Regions from separate parts of the Flavobacterium sp. KACC 22758 genome, predicted to be linked through region 3. Evidence: riboswitches for the same ligand, from Rfam matches in the RefSeq annotation. Region 3 holds a riboswitch; each other region holds the start of a gene.

Evidence for each region. Region 3 has a riboswitch for cobalamin ahead of PQ462_RS04450 (TonB-dependent receptor). Riboswitches for the same ligand answer to the same signal wherever they lie in the genome.
Region 1: another riboswitch for cobalamin. It lies ahead of PQ462_RS19495 (TonB-dependent receptor plug domain-containing protein); the one in region 3 lies ahead of PQ462_RS04450 (TonB-dependent receptor).
Region 2: another riboswitch for cobalamin. It lies ahead of PQ462_RS02045 (DUF5074 domain-containing protein); the one in region 3 lies ahead of PQ462_RS04450 (TonB-dependent receptor).

The regions. Positions count from the first base shown of each region.
Region 1 is NZ_CP117878.1:4,627,205-4,631,496, forward strand. Features, by position in the region: gene PQ462_RS19485 (adenosylcobinamide-GDP ribazoletransferase) at 1-743, shown strand, start outside; gene cobC (alpha-ribazole phosphatase) at 728-1,261, shown strand; cobalamin riboswitch at 1,331-1,533, shown strand; gene PQ462_RS19495 (TonB-dependent receptor plug domain-containing protein) at 1,561-3,420, shown strand; gene PQ462_RS19500 (YncE family protein) at 3,426-4,292, shown strand, end outside.
Region 2 is NZ_CP117878.1:452,782-457,073, reverse strand. Features, by position in the region: gene PQ462_RS02055 (type III pantothenate kinase) at 1-265, opposite strand, end outside; tRNA gene PQ462_RS02050 (tRNA-Phe) at 369-444, shown strand; gene PQ462_RS02045 (DUF5074 domain-containing protein) at 683-2,002, opposite strand; cobalamin riboswitch at 2,284-2,474, opposite strand; gene PQ462_RS02040 (MFS transporter) at 2,716-4,212, shown strand; gene PQ462_RS02035 (DUF6814 family protein) at 4,224-4,292, shown strand, end outside.
Region 3 is NZ_CP117878.1:1,009,634-1,013,925, forward strand. Features, by position in the region: gene PQ462_RS04450 (TonB-dependent receptor) at 1-1,894, opposite strand, end outside; cobalamin riboswitch at 2,080-2,317, opposite strand; tRNA gene PQ462_RS04455 (tRNA-Glu) at 2,471-2,542, opposite strand; gene PQ462_RS04460 (helix-turn-helix domain-containing protein) at 2,823-3,236, opposite strand; gene PQ462_RS04465 (hypothetical protein) at 3,609-4,292, shown strand, end outside.

The sequences.
Region 1 (4,292 bases), 2.0 Mb from region 3:
ACACCAGAATTCCATGTCCAAAAAACATCGATCATAATCCTGATTATTTAAATAAAGCCACACGATATTTCCCTTTTATTGGCTGGATAGTAGGCACAATTTCATTTCTGGCTTTTTATCTTTTCTCATTATTTCTTTCAACAGAAACAGCAGTGATTTTTTCAATTATTATTTCGGTTTTAACTACCGGTGCTTTTCACGAAGACGGATTTGCAGATGTCTGCGACGGATTTGGCGGAGGATGGACTAAAGAAAAAATCCTCACAATTATGAAAGACAGCGCCATTGGTGCTTATGGAGCAATTGGTTTGGTTTTGCTTTTTCTGGTAAAATTTAAACTGCTTTCAGAATCCATTTCACTTTTTACTCACAGCATTTTTCTGGTTTTCCTTTTATTTATTTCTGCACATTCTTTAAGTCGTTTAGCAGCGATAAGTATTATTTTTACACATGAATATTCTCGCGATGATGCTTCGAGTAAAAGTAAACCAATAGCAAAAAACCACAGCTGGAGAGAAGTTTTGGGTTCATCTTTCTTCGGATTAATTCCGTTATTAGCACTCTCCTATTTCAATTATAAAACTCTTTTAGTAGTAATTCCGGTTTTTATTACCCGATATTTTCTGGCTCGCTATTTTCAAAAATGGATTGACGGCTACACAGGCGATTGTCTTGGCGCCACACAGCAGGTTTGTGAAGTTGTATATTATTTAAGTATTCTTTTCATATGGAAATTTATCTAGTTCGTCACACCGAAACGATCTGCGAAAAAGGAATTTGCTACGGACAATCGGATGTTGATATTGCTGCGCCTTTTGCCGAAATATTTGATAGAATTATATCTGAATTGCCATCTCAAGCTCTAATTTTTTCAAGCCCGTTAAAACGTTGTTCTATTCTGGCAAAACATATTCAAAAAAATACAAACGCTATTTCTTATCAGGAAGATGACCGCTTAAAAGAAATGAATTTTGGTGACTGGGAATTAAAACCCTGGGATGAGATTCCGCCAGAAGAGTTAAATCCTTGGATGGAAGATTTTGTAAATATTCCCGTTTCAAATGGAGAATCATTTACAGAATTACATTCAAGAGTTGGCAGCTTTTTAGCTGAGCAGATTTCAGACCTTAAACACCCTGTAATTATTGTAGCTCATGCGGGTATCATACGAAGCATTTTGTGCCATCAAACTTCACTGCCTTTAAAAGAGGCTTTTCAAAACAAAGTTGATTTTGGGGAAGTCATAAGAATTGAACTATAATCTGGCTATTTGTTTGATTATTTGATTATAAAAACAACACATATTTGAATTATCAGTATTTTTAACTTTATATTTGCACAAAATTAAGGTTGTGTTTTGATTAGCACATTAAAAAGGGAATCAAGTAAAATCTTGAGCTGTACCCGCAACTGTAAGCTTAGTTCTAAAAAAGAATGATTGTTGTAAACTGCAAAACCACTGCTCGCTACCGCGAATGGGAAGGTAAACAACAAGACGCAAGCCAGGAGACCTGCCTTTGTAACAAATATCGAGCTCTCGGGAAAAAGAGTGTAGAAATTATGACTTTAAGAATACGTTTTGCTTTTTTTCTTTTGATGTTGTGCCAATTTATATGGGCGCAGAGCGATTCTATTAAATTAAAAGAAGTTGTAGTTTCTGATGCTAATCTTAAGAAATACTCTACTTCACAGTCTGTTCAGGTTTTAAACGATTCAATTCTCGACAGAAACCAGCCTTCTTTAACCTCTCTTTTAAATTTTAATACTGTTATTTATTTCAAAGAAAATGGACTCGGAATGACTTCTGCCCCATCTTTTAGAGGAACAACAGGCGCACAGACCGCTGTTATCTGGAATGGTATAAATATAAATTCACAATTTTTAGGTCAGGCCGATTTTAATACTATTGGAACGAGAGATTTTAATTCTATAACAGTAAAAGCCGGAGGTGGAAGTGTTTTGTACGGAAGCAGCGCTATTGGCGGAAGCATTCACCTTAACAATGATTTACTTTTTAAAAACGAATTTTCTAATCATGTTTTTTTCAGCGCTGGAAGTTACAATACATACAGCGCAAATTACCGCACTATAGTTTCATCAGATAAATACAGCTTACAGGTCAGTATTTCAAGAAACAGTTCTGATAATGATTTTAAATATCCTGGCAATTCAGACGAAAGAAACATTAATGGCCAATATTATAACACAAGTATGAATACTACTTTTGGTTATAAAATCAATGCTAATAATACTTTAAAAGCTTACAGCCAGTTTTACGATTCAGAACGTCACTTTTCTTTAACATCACCAAATGCCTCAAAAACAAAATACAACGATTTTAATACTCGTAATTTATTAGAATGGGAAAGTCAGCTGGGGCGTTTTACATCTAAACTCCGAGCTGCACATATTGGCGAATCTTATAAATATTTTCCAAGTATTACCTCCAATAATTTTACTTACGGAAAAGTTGAAACTTCTATCATAAAATACGATTTAGCTTTTGATGTAAATGATAAAATCAAATTAAACTCAATTGTAGACTACAGCCGAAACAAAGGATACGGTTCGAGTATTGATAATGTAAAAAGAGAAGTCGGTACAGCCAGTCTGCTTTTGCATCATTTGTTAACTGAAAAATGGGATTATAACGCCAGCATTCGTCAGGAAATTACAGACAACTACGGTAATCCTTTTCTTTTTTCATTTGGAACAAAATATGATTTCACCAGTTTTTACCGTTTGAAATTCAATGCTTCAAAGAATTTTAGAATGCCTACCTATAATGATTTGTTTTGGGAAGGAAGCGGTAATCCTAATTTAAAACCCGAAACCTCTTATCAGGCAGAAATTGGCAATGAATTCTTTAGAAAAAACTTTACTTTATCGATCACTGCTTATTATAATTCTATTAAAGATTTACTGCGCTGGGTTCCGGCTGAAGGAGGCGGTGATATATGGACGCCTGAAAACACAGATAAAGTGAGAGCCTATGGGGCAGAAGTTCTTGTAGAATGGAAACCAAAATTTGGGCAAAATAATTTCACAATCAACGGCACGTACGCTTATACAGTTTCAGAAAGCCGGCAGCTAATTAAAAACGAATTAATCTACAAACAGTTAATTTATGTTCCTTATCATAAATTAACAGGCTCTGTGGCTTACAACTGGAAAAAGCTGTCTTCTTACTTTCAATACCTCTATAATGGAGAAGTTTACACTACTCCTTTTAATAATCGTGCATCAAGAATTAAAGATTATGATGTTGGGAATATTGGTGTCGATTATGATTTTGGAGCAAAAAACAGTTACAAAATTGGATTTCAGGTTTTAAACCTGTGGAACGAAAATTATCAACCCGTAACAAACAGACAAATGCCGGGTAGAAATTATACTATATACATAAACCTTAATTTTTAAATTTCATGAAAAAATTTAACAAACTATTTTTAACTGTGCTTATAAGTTCGGCATTTTTTGTGTCTTGCAGCAACGATGATGACAATAACGATGAGCCGCGCGGCGATTATGAGAATGGAATTTTTATTGTTAATGAAGGTAATTTTGGAAAAACCAACGGAACTATTTCTTATTTATCAGATGATTTGAGTATCGAAAACAATGTTTTTTCTTTAGTTAATCCTGGTAAAATTACTGGAGATACTCCTTTATTTATTGGTTTTAAAGATGATGCAGCTTATATAGTGGTAAACGGATCAAATAAAATTGAAGTGGTTAACAGATACACTTTTAAAAGCATTGCTACCGTTACAGCTAATTTAAACAATCCAAGATTTATTGCATTTGCAAACGGAAAAGGATATGTAACAAACTGGGGTGAAGGAAGCGATCCTGCTGATGATTATGTAGCAGTTTTAGATCTTACTACTAATACAGTTACTTCTTCAATTTCAGTAGTTGAAGGTCCGGAAAAAATCATCGAAAATGATGGTAAACTTTATGTAGCACACAAAGGCGGCTGGGGACAAGGAAATTCATTAACAGTTATCAACTCTGCTACAAATACGGTTGTTACAAATTTTGTAGTGGGAGATGTTCCAAGCGACTTAGTAAAAGACAACGGAACTTTATATATTTTATGTAACGGAAAACCATTCTATGCAGATGTTGAAACTGCGGGAAAAATTGTAAAAGTGAATTTAAGTACTAATACTGTATCATCAACATTAGATTTTACAGGTATAACACATCCGGGATTCTTAGATATCGAAGACAGCAAAGTATATTATACTATTGGAAACAATATTTATTCTATGGCCGCTAATGCGACA
Region 2 (4,292 bases), 560 kb from region 3:
TTGCATATTTATTATGAAACGGGTAAATATCTTCATGTGTAAAAAAATGAACATTTAACTGTTTTTCAAAACTCAAAAAAGATTGTTTTTCGACATCTCCAACCGAGGCAACAACCAAATCTGAGCAGTTTGGAAATTTTCCCAAAATTTTTTCAATTTTTTTTTCAAGCTCATTTTTTTCAAAAACGAAATACTCCAAAACACTACTCCCTTCAAAGACAGCAGCTTTAATTCTGGTATTTCCAACATCAACAGTTAAAATCATTTTTCTTTTTTGTTTGTGCGAAGATACGAATTGATTTTTTTTCTAAAATGTTTTGGATAAACGGAAAATGATTCTATCTTTGCACCCGCATTGAGCACAAGACGGTACCTTAGCTCAGATGGTAGAGCAATGGACTGAAAATCCATGTGTCCCTGGTTCGATCCCTGGAGGTACCACCAAAACCCGAATAGCAATATTCGGGTTTTTTGTTTTTATTATTTTCGGAAAAATTTAAACCGAAAAGTAAAAAAGAATAGCCCACAGATAACACGGATTATACAGGTTTTAAAAATCATTTTAATCTGTATAATTTGCGGCTAAAAAAAAGTTCGCAAGGCTTTATATTGATAAAGCTTTGCGAACTTTGCGTTTTTTACCTTGCGGTCTTTGCGGTTAAAAAACCTAGTCTAAAAAATCTTATTGATGAAACACAGAAACCGCTGGAAAATAATATCCTGAAAAACTTACTGTTCCTGTTTTAGCTCCAGAATCTGCATTGAATAAATAAAGGTTATTGATCGCAAAATTTGCTCCATATCCTTCGTTTACGGTATTAACTACTAAAGTGTTTTTCTTTTTGTCATAACCAATTCCTGCTCCATATAATATATTAGAATCTGTTAATGTAATGAAAGGCGAAGCTAATGAAGAAACATCTCCGTTATATTTATAAATTTCTTTACCACCGCTCCAGCTTCCATTTTTGGCAATGAAAATAGCATTTTTTGCAGCTGTAATAGATCCCGGATGCCAGGCTCCCCAGCTTCCGTAAGCCTGAAAACCTAATGCTATTTCTTTTACCTCAAGAGTATTAGAGTCTATATTGATAAGTTTTGTTCCGCCTGCGGCCCATACTTTTTTATCATCAGTAACAGCAAATCCCAGAACCATTCCTGAAATTGTTTTTTCGACTGCTAATGTTGTAGCATTAATTACAATAACCCCTTTTGATGCCGACAATGCAAAGATATATCCGTTAGCTTTTACAATGTCTCCTACCTGACCAGTAATTCCTTCAACTTGTCCGTTTAATTCCATTGTATTCAAATTAAGTTTGAATATTCCTTTTCCAGAAGTAAGCAAAGCCTGATTTTCATCAATTCCAACTATTGCACGCCAGTCGTTTCCGCCCTGAGCCGGAATTCTTTTTTCTTCTTTAAGCGAATAAGCATCTGCAACCACAACTGGTCCGCCGACTTTAGAAACCAAGAATAGTTTTTTATTAAAGATAGTTCCAAACTCTAAAGTTGATGATTCTGGTTTTAAATCTTTATCTGGATTTACTTTTACAAAAATACTGTCTTCTATTGCTTTTGTATCGTATCTGTAAAACCCAACTGTTCCTGTTCCGTGTCCAAACCATCCTTCATTAATCATAAAGAATCCGTTTTCATAAGCTCCAAATGTGTGAATATCGTAAGTTAGAGATACGTTTCCGCCATTGTTTTTGGCAGTCATCGTAATTTTAAAATCTCCTCTTGTTTCTGGTTTAAAAATATATGTCGAATCAGATCCTACAACATTCCCGTTTACTGCCCATTCAAATGAAACATTATTTCTGTCTTTTATTTTTGAACTCAGCTGAAGTGTTTTTCCAATTGTCAAAGTATCTTTTAACTGCTGTTCGCCCTTGATAACAGGCGGCGCCGTAAAATCATCATCATTATTACATGAAGTTGCCAGCATCATTAAAGAAGCAATGGCGATTAATTGCTTGGAAAAAAAATTGTTTCTCATTATTAAATATTTAAAAAATTATATTACTTAAATGTTTAAATCCAGCGCACTAAAAAACTACGTTTCTGGGCAATGACATGTTTAATGATTTTTTTGATAGAGAAAAGGAAACGTCAAGAAGAAAAAACACCCAAAAAGAAACTGTTTTTAAGACATCGCATTTGCAGAAAAAAATCTCATAAACTTATTTAGCTTACGAGAATAGAATGATCAAACAATACCCATTATCACTTAGAGTGAAAAAGTATTATTCTTAATTCAAGCTTCAATCCCCGAAAGCTGTTATTACTATAAAAATGGCAGGTCTTCTGACTTGCTCCCTACACCCAGCCTTCCCTTTCGAATTGAAAAGTGACATATTAAAGGTTTCAGTTAATGAGCTTACAGCTGCGGGACAGTTTTGGATTTGCACCAAATTCCCTTTTAATGTCATATTTAATCAAACATGACAACCATTTTCTGATTTAAATTTTGAGCTACAAAACTAGTGTTTTCTTTTTTGAAATCCATTCATCCTTATACTACATAAGGGTTTAGGCACATCTGCATTCTATGATATATTCCGAATTATTAAGGATTGACTGATTAAAAATGTATTATCAACAATTAATTAGTTTTTGTTAAAAAAGTATCAACTAAATAAAAAAATATCTTATATATTCGTAAAATCGTATTTTAATTTTTTATTCATTATTAAATCAACAGAACGTTTTATGAGCAAAACTTCTACTAAAGGCATTTGGAAAGTAATTTCGGCCTCTTCTATGGGAACAATGATTGAATGGTACGATTTCTATATTTTTGGAAGTTTGGCCGTTGTAATTTCAACTAAATTCTTTCCGAGTGATAATCCAACTGCAGCATTTTTATCTACATTAGCCACATTTGCTGCCGGATTTGTTGTCAGACCTTTTGGCGCTTTATTTTTTGGACGATTGGGAGATATTATTGGCCGAAAATATACTTTCATGGCTACTTTATTATTAATGGGAGGTTCTACATTTTTAATAGGCTGTATCCCAAGTTATGAAACCATTGGTTTTGTCGCGCCTCTGTTAGTTTTGATTTTGCGTTTATTGCAAGGTTTGGCTCTTGGCGGAGAATATGGCGGCGCAGCGACTTATGTTGCCGAACATGCTCCGGCGGGTCAAAAAGGATATTGGACATCGTGGATCCAGACTACTGCAACGGTTGGTTTATTTATTTCTTTGATGGTTATTCTGGCTACCAAAAATGTACTTTCGGCCGAAGCTTTTGATTCATGGGGATGGCGTGTTCCTTTTTGGGTTTCTATTGTAATGGTGGGAGTTTCGTATTTAATAAGAAAAAATATGGACGAATCACCTGTATTTGCAAAAGCTAAAAAGGAAGGAACAACAAGTGCAAATCCTTTAAAGGAAAGTTTTGGAAACCGATACAATTTAAAGTTTGTTCTCTTGGCATTATTTGGCGCAACAATGGGACAGGGTGTTGTTTGGTATACCGGACAATTCTATGCCATGAGTTTTATGAAAACGGTTATGAATGTAGATTCTTCTCAGGTTGACAGTTTACTCGGAATTGCATTATTGATTGGAACGCCGTTTTTTATTGTTTTTGGATGGCTGAGTGACAAAGTCGGCCGTAAATACATTATGATGTTCGGTATGTTACTCGCTATTTTATTCTACAGACCTATATATAAAATGATGTACAACACAACTGATGTGAGTTACAAAACCGAAATTGTAGACCAAACCTCTCAAAAGATCGAAAAAGCAAAAAATAATGACGTAATTACCACTATTTCAAAAACCTATACTGATGGAACTACGTATATCGAAAAGAAAACAGATTTTGCTGATAAGAAAAAATCTCAAAGCAGTGTTACTATAAATATCAATTCTGGCGATGAATGGACTTTAATTTTTTTAGTTTTCATTCAGGTTTTATTTGTTACAATGGTTTATGGTCCAATTGCAGCGTTTTTAGTTGAAATGTTTCCAACTAAAATCAGATATACTTCTATGTCACTTCCTTATCATGTAGGAAATGGAATTTTTGGAGGTCTGCTGCCGGCAATTTCGACTTATTTTGTAACTCATGCAAAAGCAGCCGGAAAAAGCGATTTTTATCTTGACGGACTTTGGTATCCTATTATTATTGCGTCGATCTGTTTCGTAATTGGAATGATTTACATAGACAACAAAAACAAAATTAATCATCTTTAACATTTAAGAACATGAATACAATCAGACAAGCTTTAGGCGTTTTATGGGTTATTTTGGCAGTTGCGGCCGCTTACTTCTGC
Region 3 (4,292 bases):
AATATTGATTAAATAAATTGTTAACCTCACCGCTTATTTTTACAGGAAGTTTTTCAATTTTTCCGTTCCAGATAAGCGCCATGTCGCTCGTGTACCAAGGTTTTACATAATTTACAGGAATGTTGGCTTTCTGGCTGTATCTTTCGCCTGTATAAATAAAACTGTAGTTTAAATTCCAGTTTTTCCAGTTAATAGAAGAAGTTAAAGTACCGCTGTTTCTAGGTGTGTAAGGAATTTGATCGCCGTAAGTAGTGCCTTTTGGCGTAATATCGATTGCCTGCTGATAGGTATAACTAAGGCCTAAGTCTAAAAATATTTGTTCAGGAAGTTTAAAAACCAAATTGGTATTGATTTCTAAACCGCGAATATCAACTTCTCCCAAATTCATCATCGTCCATCTAAAAAGATTAGAAGACGGCATTGCCACAATTTTGTCTTTTACGCGGTTGTAATAAACATCTGCCTGAAATGAAACCGATTGTAAAAACTTTTTTGGTTCGATAAGATAAGTGGTTCCAAAATCATATTGAGTTGTAAATTCCGGGCGCAAAAAGCTGTTTCCGATAAAAGTGTAATACAAATCATTAAAAGTCGGCATTCGGAAAGATTCTTTGTAAAATGCCCTGATTCTAAAATTCTTTACGTCAAATGGCTGAAAAGAAGCTGATACAACCGGACAAAAAACATGCTGACTGTCTCCCTGCTGGTAATATTTGACTTGTTCATCGATATAAGCGCCCAGTAAATTTGCCTGAATATCCAGACGCTCCCAATGCATTTCGCTCGAAAGTGCTCCTAAATAAGAATATCGGGTAGGATAGGGGAAATGGTATAAATTAGCGTCGAGTGTATTTATAGAAAGATCGGCAGCGAAAGACATTTTCCACCAGTCTTTTATATTGTAGAGATTAACAATCGAAGCGTAAAATTCGTTTTGGTAATATTTATTGTCTAATGCCCCTTCAAGAGTTTTATAATCCGGGTCGATGTAACGGCTGTAATCACGGCTGAATTTTACATTTGCCAGCATTTCGTGTTTTTCAAAAAAAGAATTTTGCACCGAAGCATGAATAAAGAAATTCCGATCCCATTGACGTTGTACATATTCGTACCGGTTGGCTAAAATAGCACCAGGAAGACCTCTTTCAGAATCGTAATAATAAGCTTTAAGATTGGCTTGTCCGTTTGTTCCAAACTTTGTGTTTAGGTTTAATTCAGCGCGAAGAGCAGTTATATCTCCGTTTTGGCGAACAGCTGTCGTGTCGTAACCGTCTTTTTTCTGATACCTGTATTTGTATTTTCCATCGGCTTTCATCCACTCAATATTTGATGAAAGAGCTATTTTAGAAGTTATTTTTTGCTGATAAAGAACAGAAGGATTCACCAGTCCGAAAGATCCGGTTTTAAAAGAAGCCCTGACATTTGCATTTTTACCCGATTCAAAAACGGGAACTTTCGATTTTAGAAATAAAGTATTAGAAGAGAAAAATCCGCGTGCCGGCTGAAAAATAGTAGACTTTTGACCATTATAAAGTTCTATGGCTTCAATATTATCAAGCGAATATTTTCCTAAATCTACCTGTCCGTTTTGAGCATTTCCAACCGTCATTCCATCGTAAAAAACCGCTGTATGGGCGCTTCCTAAACTGCGGACGTTAATGGTTTTTAAACCGCCAATTCCGCCGTAATCTTTTAGCTGTACGCCTGAAAAATAACGAACCGCATCGGCAACAGAAAGACTGTTAAGGTTTTCGAGCTGTTTGCCGGATAAAATCTGGACAGGCATAGGCGACTCTATCCTGAACTCGCGTTTGCTTGCGGTTAGAATAACTTCGTTTAACGGAAGCGGTTTTAAAGAATCAACTTCTTTAGCTTTGGGATGGTTTTGTGCCAAAATTGGATTTGAGAACAAAATCCAAAGCAAAAAACAAAATCCACAATGTATTAGGCTTAACGGCCTTTGCTTACATACGTGCATAAAAAAATGGTCTATTTGTAACAAATAGTTTTAAACGGAAAAAATCGAAATCAAATGTTAGTTTGATATTGCGCTTGTTCAAAGCTTTGGTCCACGAAAGCCTGAATTTATTTGCAGTGGCAGGTCTCCTGACTTATTCCCATTTTGAACCGCCTTCCCACATTTGATGAAAAATGCAGTGGCAAAAGATTAGATTTTAAAAGCCTCAAAAAGCTTTTTTGTCTGTCAAAATGTTGCATGGAACTTACAGTAACGGGCTTGTTCAGGATTTGCACCTGATTCCCTCTTCGTTAGCTGCCCTCGAAAAGTTGCAGCTAAACCAATGCGGGTGCAAAGGTAAATAAACTAAGCTGGGTTATGGTGCTGTTTTTGAAAAAAATGTTCTGTGCTTTTTTTCAGAGACTTATTGATTGAAAATTCAGTTTTGAGAACTGGTATTTTGAGCAGACTATTTTAAACAAAAAAAGCTCCAGATTTCTCTGAAGCTTTTTGTAGTCCGTGGGGGAATCGAACCCCCCTTACCAGGATGAAAACCTGGCGTCCTAACCGATAGACGAACGGACCTGCTTTGTTATTGCGGGTGCAAAAGTGCAACTATTTTTGAGATGTACAAAGGATTTTGATAAAAATTTTTTAAATAATTTTATTAAAAGATCATTTTTGATGATCGTTTTTCTTTAATAAGTAAGATTAATAAATTTGTATTTATTTGATATATAATTTGTTGTTTAGTTTTAGAAGAGCCAATGAAGAAAATTTTATTGAGAAAAAATAATTTAAAAAAAAGTGAAAAAATATTCTTTTGAGGGAATATTCTTGTATGTTTTCTTCTGTATTTTAAAAATCATTTATTCGTTAATAGCTTTTCAAGTCTTGCCATCATTTCATCTTTCTCTTTTAGCATGCGTTCGTACAAAGCAATTTTTTCTTCGTGCAGTTTTTTTAATTCATCCAATGGGTTGATATTGAATACAGGTTTAGCATTTCCGATATAAGCATCTTTTTCAATATTAAACGTATTGGAAATAATATTTACGGCTTGTTCTTCATCAAAGTTTTGAAAAGCTTCAACAGGAATTTTCAATATTGAAGAGATTTGTTTAAGCAGATTATCCTCAATTACTTCTTTCTGTTCCAGCAAAGAAATCTTTTTTTGGCTCCAGTCTTCGCCCAAATCATAAGCCAAAGCTTCCTGTTTTATGTTGAGCATTTCTCTAAAACGTTTTACGTTTCTTCCCTGATGAATTTTCTGTTCCATAAATGAATTTTGATTTCTAGGCTCAAAGATAAAGCCATTTCTATTAAAAAAACCTGAATTTCAAAGATAAAAAAATATCCCGAGAATATGTTTTTTGTCAGATATGATATCTAAAATATAGAATAGTATATTCCTTGTAAAAAAACTAAATTTTCAAGCTGGCACGATCTTGTTGATCGTGTCTTTTTTATTGTATTGATTTAGATTGTATTAAGAGCAAATAACTAGCCCAGATTAATAAATACATCTATTTTTTGTGTTAAAATTTAAAAATTGAAAGAAAATATTTATATATATTGTTTTTAATTAAGTAAAAAGATTACATTTATCCTTTGATTAAATTGTAGATTATAATCTACAATTGCTTTGCAATTGAAATTAATAACTGCTGTTAATGATATGGAAAAAGACGAAGACAAAGAAAAAAAGAAACAACAGGTTTTATTTGTAAGCCAGGATTATATACTGCCGTTTCGGCCTCTTGAACTCAATCACGAGTATTCAGTTTTGTACACAATAGAAAAGGGAGATAAAAAACAAACTCTTGAGCAAAATTTTAGTTTAAGGAGATTAAAACCTGACAGCAGTCAAAATGAATATCATTTTATTCAAATTGATAAAATATCAGAATTATTGGTTGATGGAAAGTCCGTAGATTCAAGAGCTTACAAAGTGGCAGAAAAAACTGCCGAACTGCTGTATCCCTTAAGAATCGTGGTAAACAAATACGGAAAATGGGTAGACATAAATAGTTACTATAAACTAAAAGAACGCTGGGAAAATCAAAAAGAAGCCATTAAAGAACTATTTGATGGAAAAACCTTTGAGATGTTAGCCCAAAATATCGAAAATGCTATCGAAGATGACAAATCTCTGGTAGAATTAATTTCCGGGAATTGGTTTTTAAGAGCCTATTTTAACGGAATACACAGAGCCTATACCCGAAGGTTTGAAAGAGAAAGAACTTTGTATTTTCCTGCTGCTGCAGAAGTTGAGGATATTGAATTTTCGATTGTTCAAAAAGTAAATCCTTATTTAAATGACTTAAATCTGATA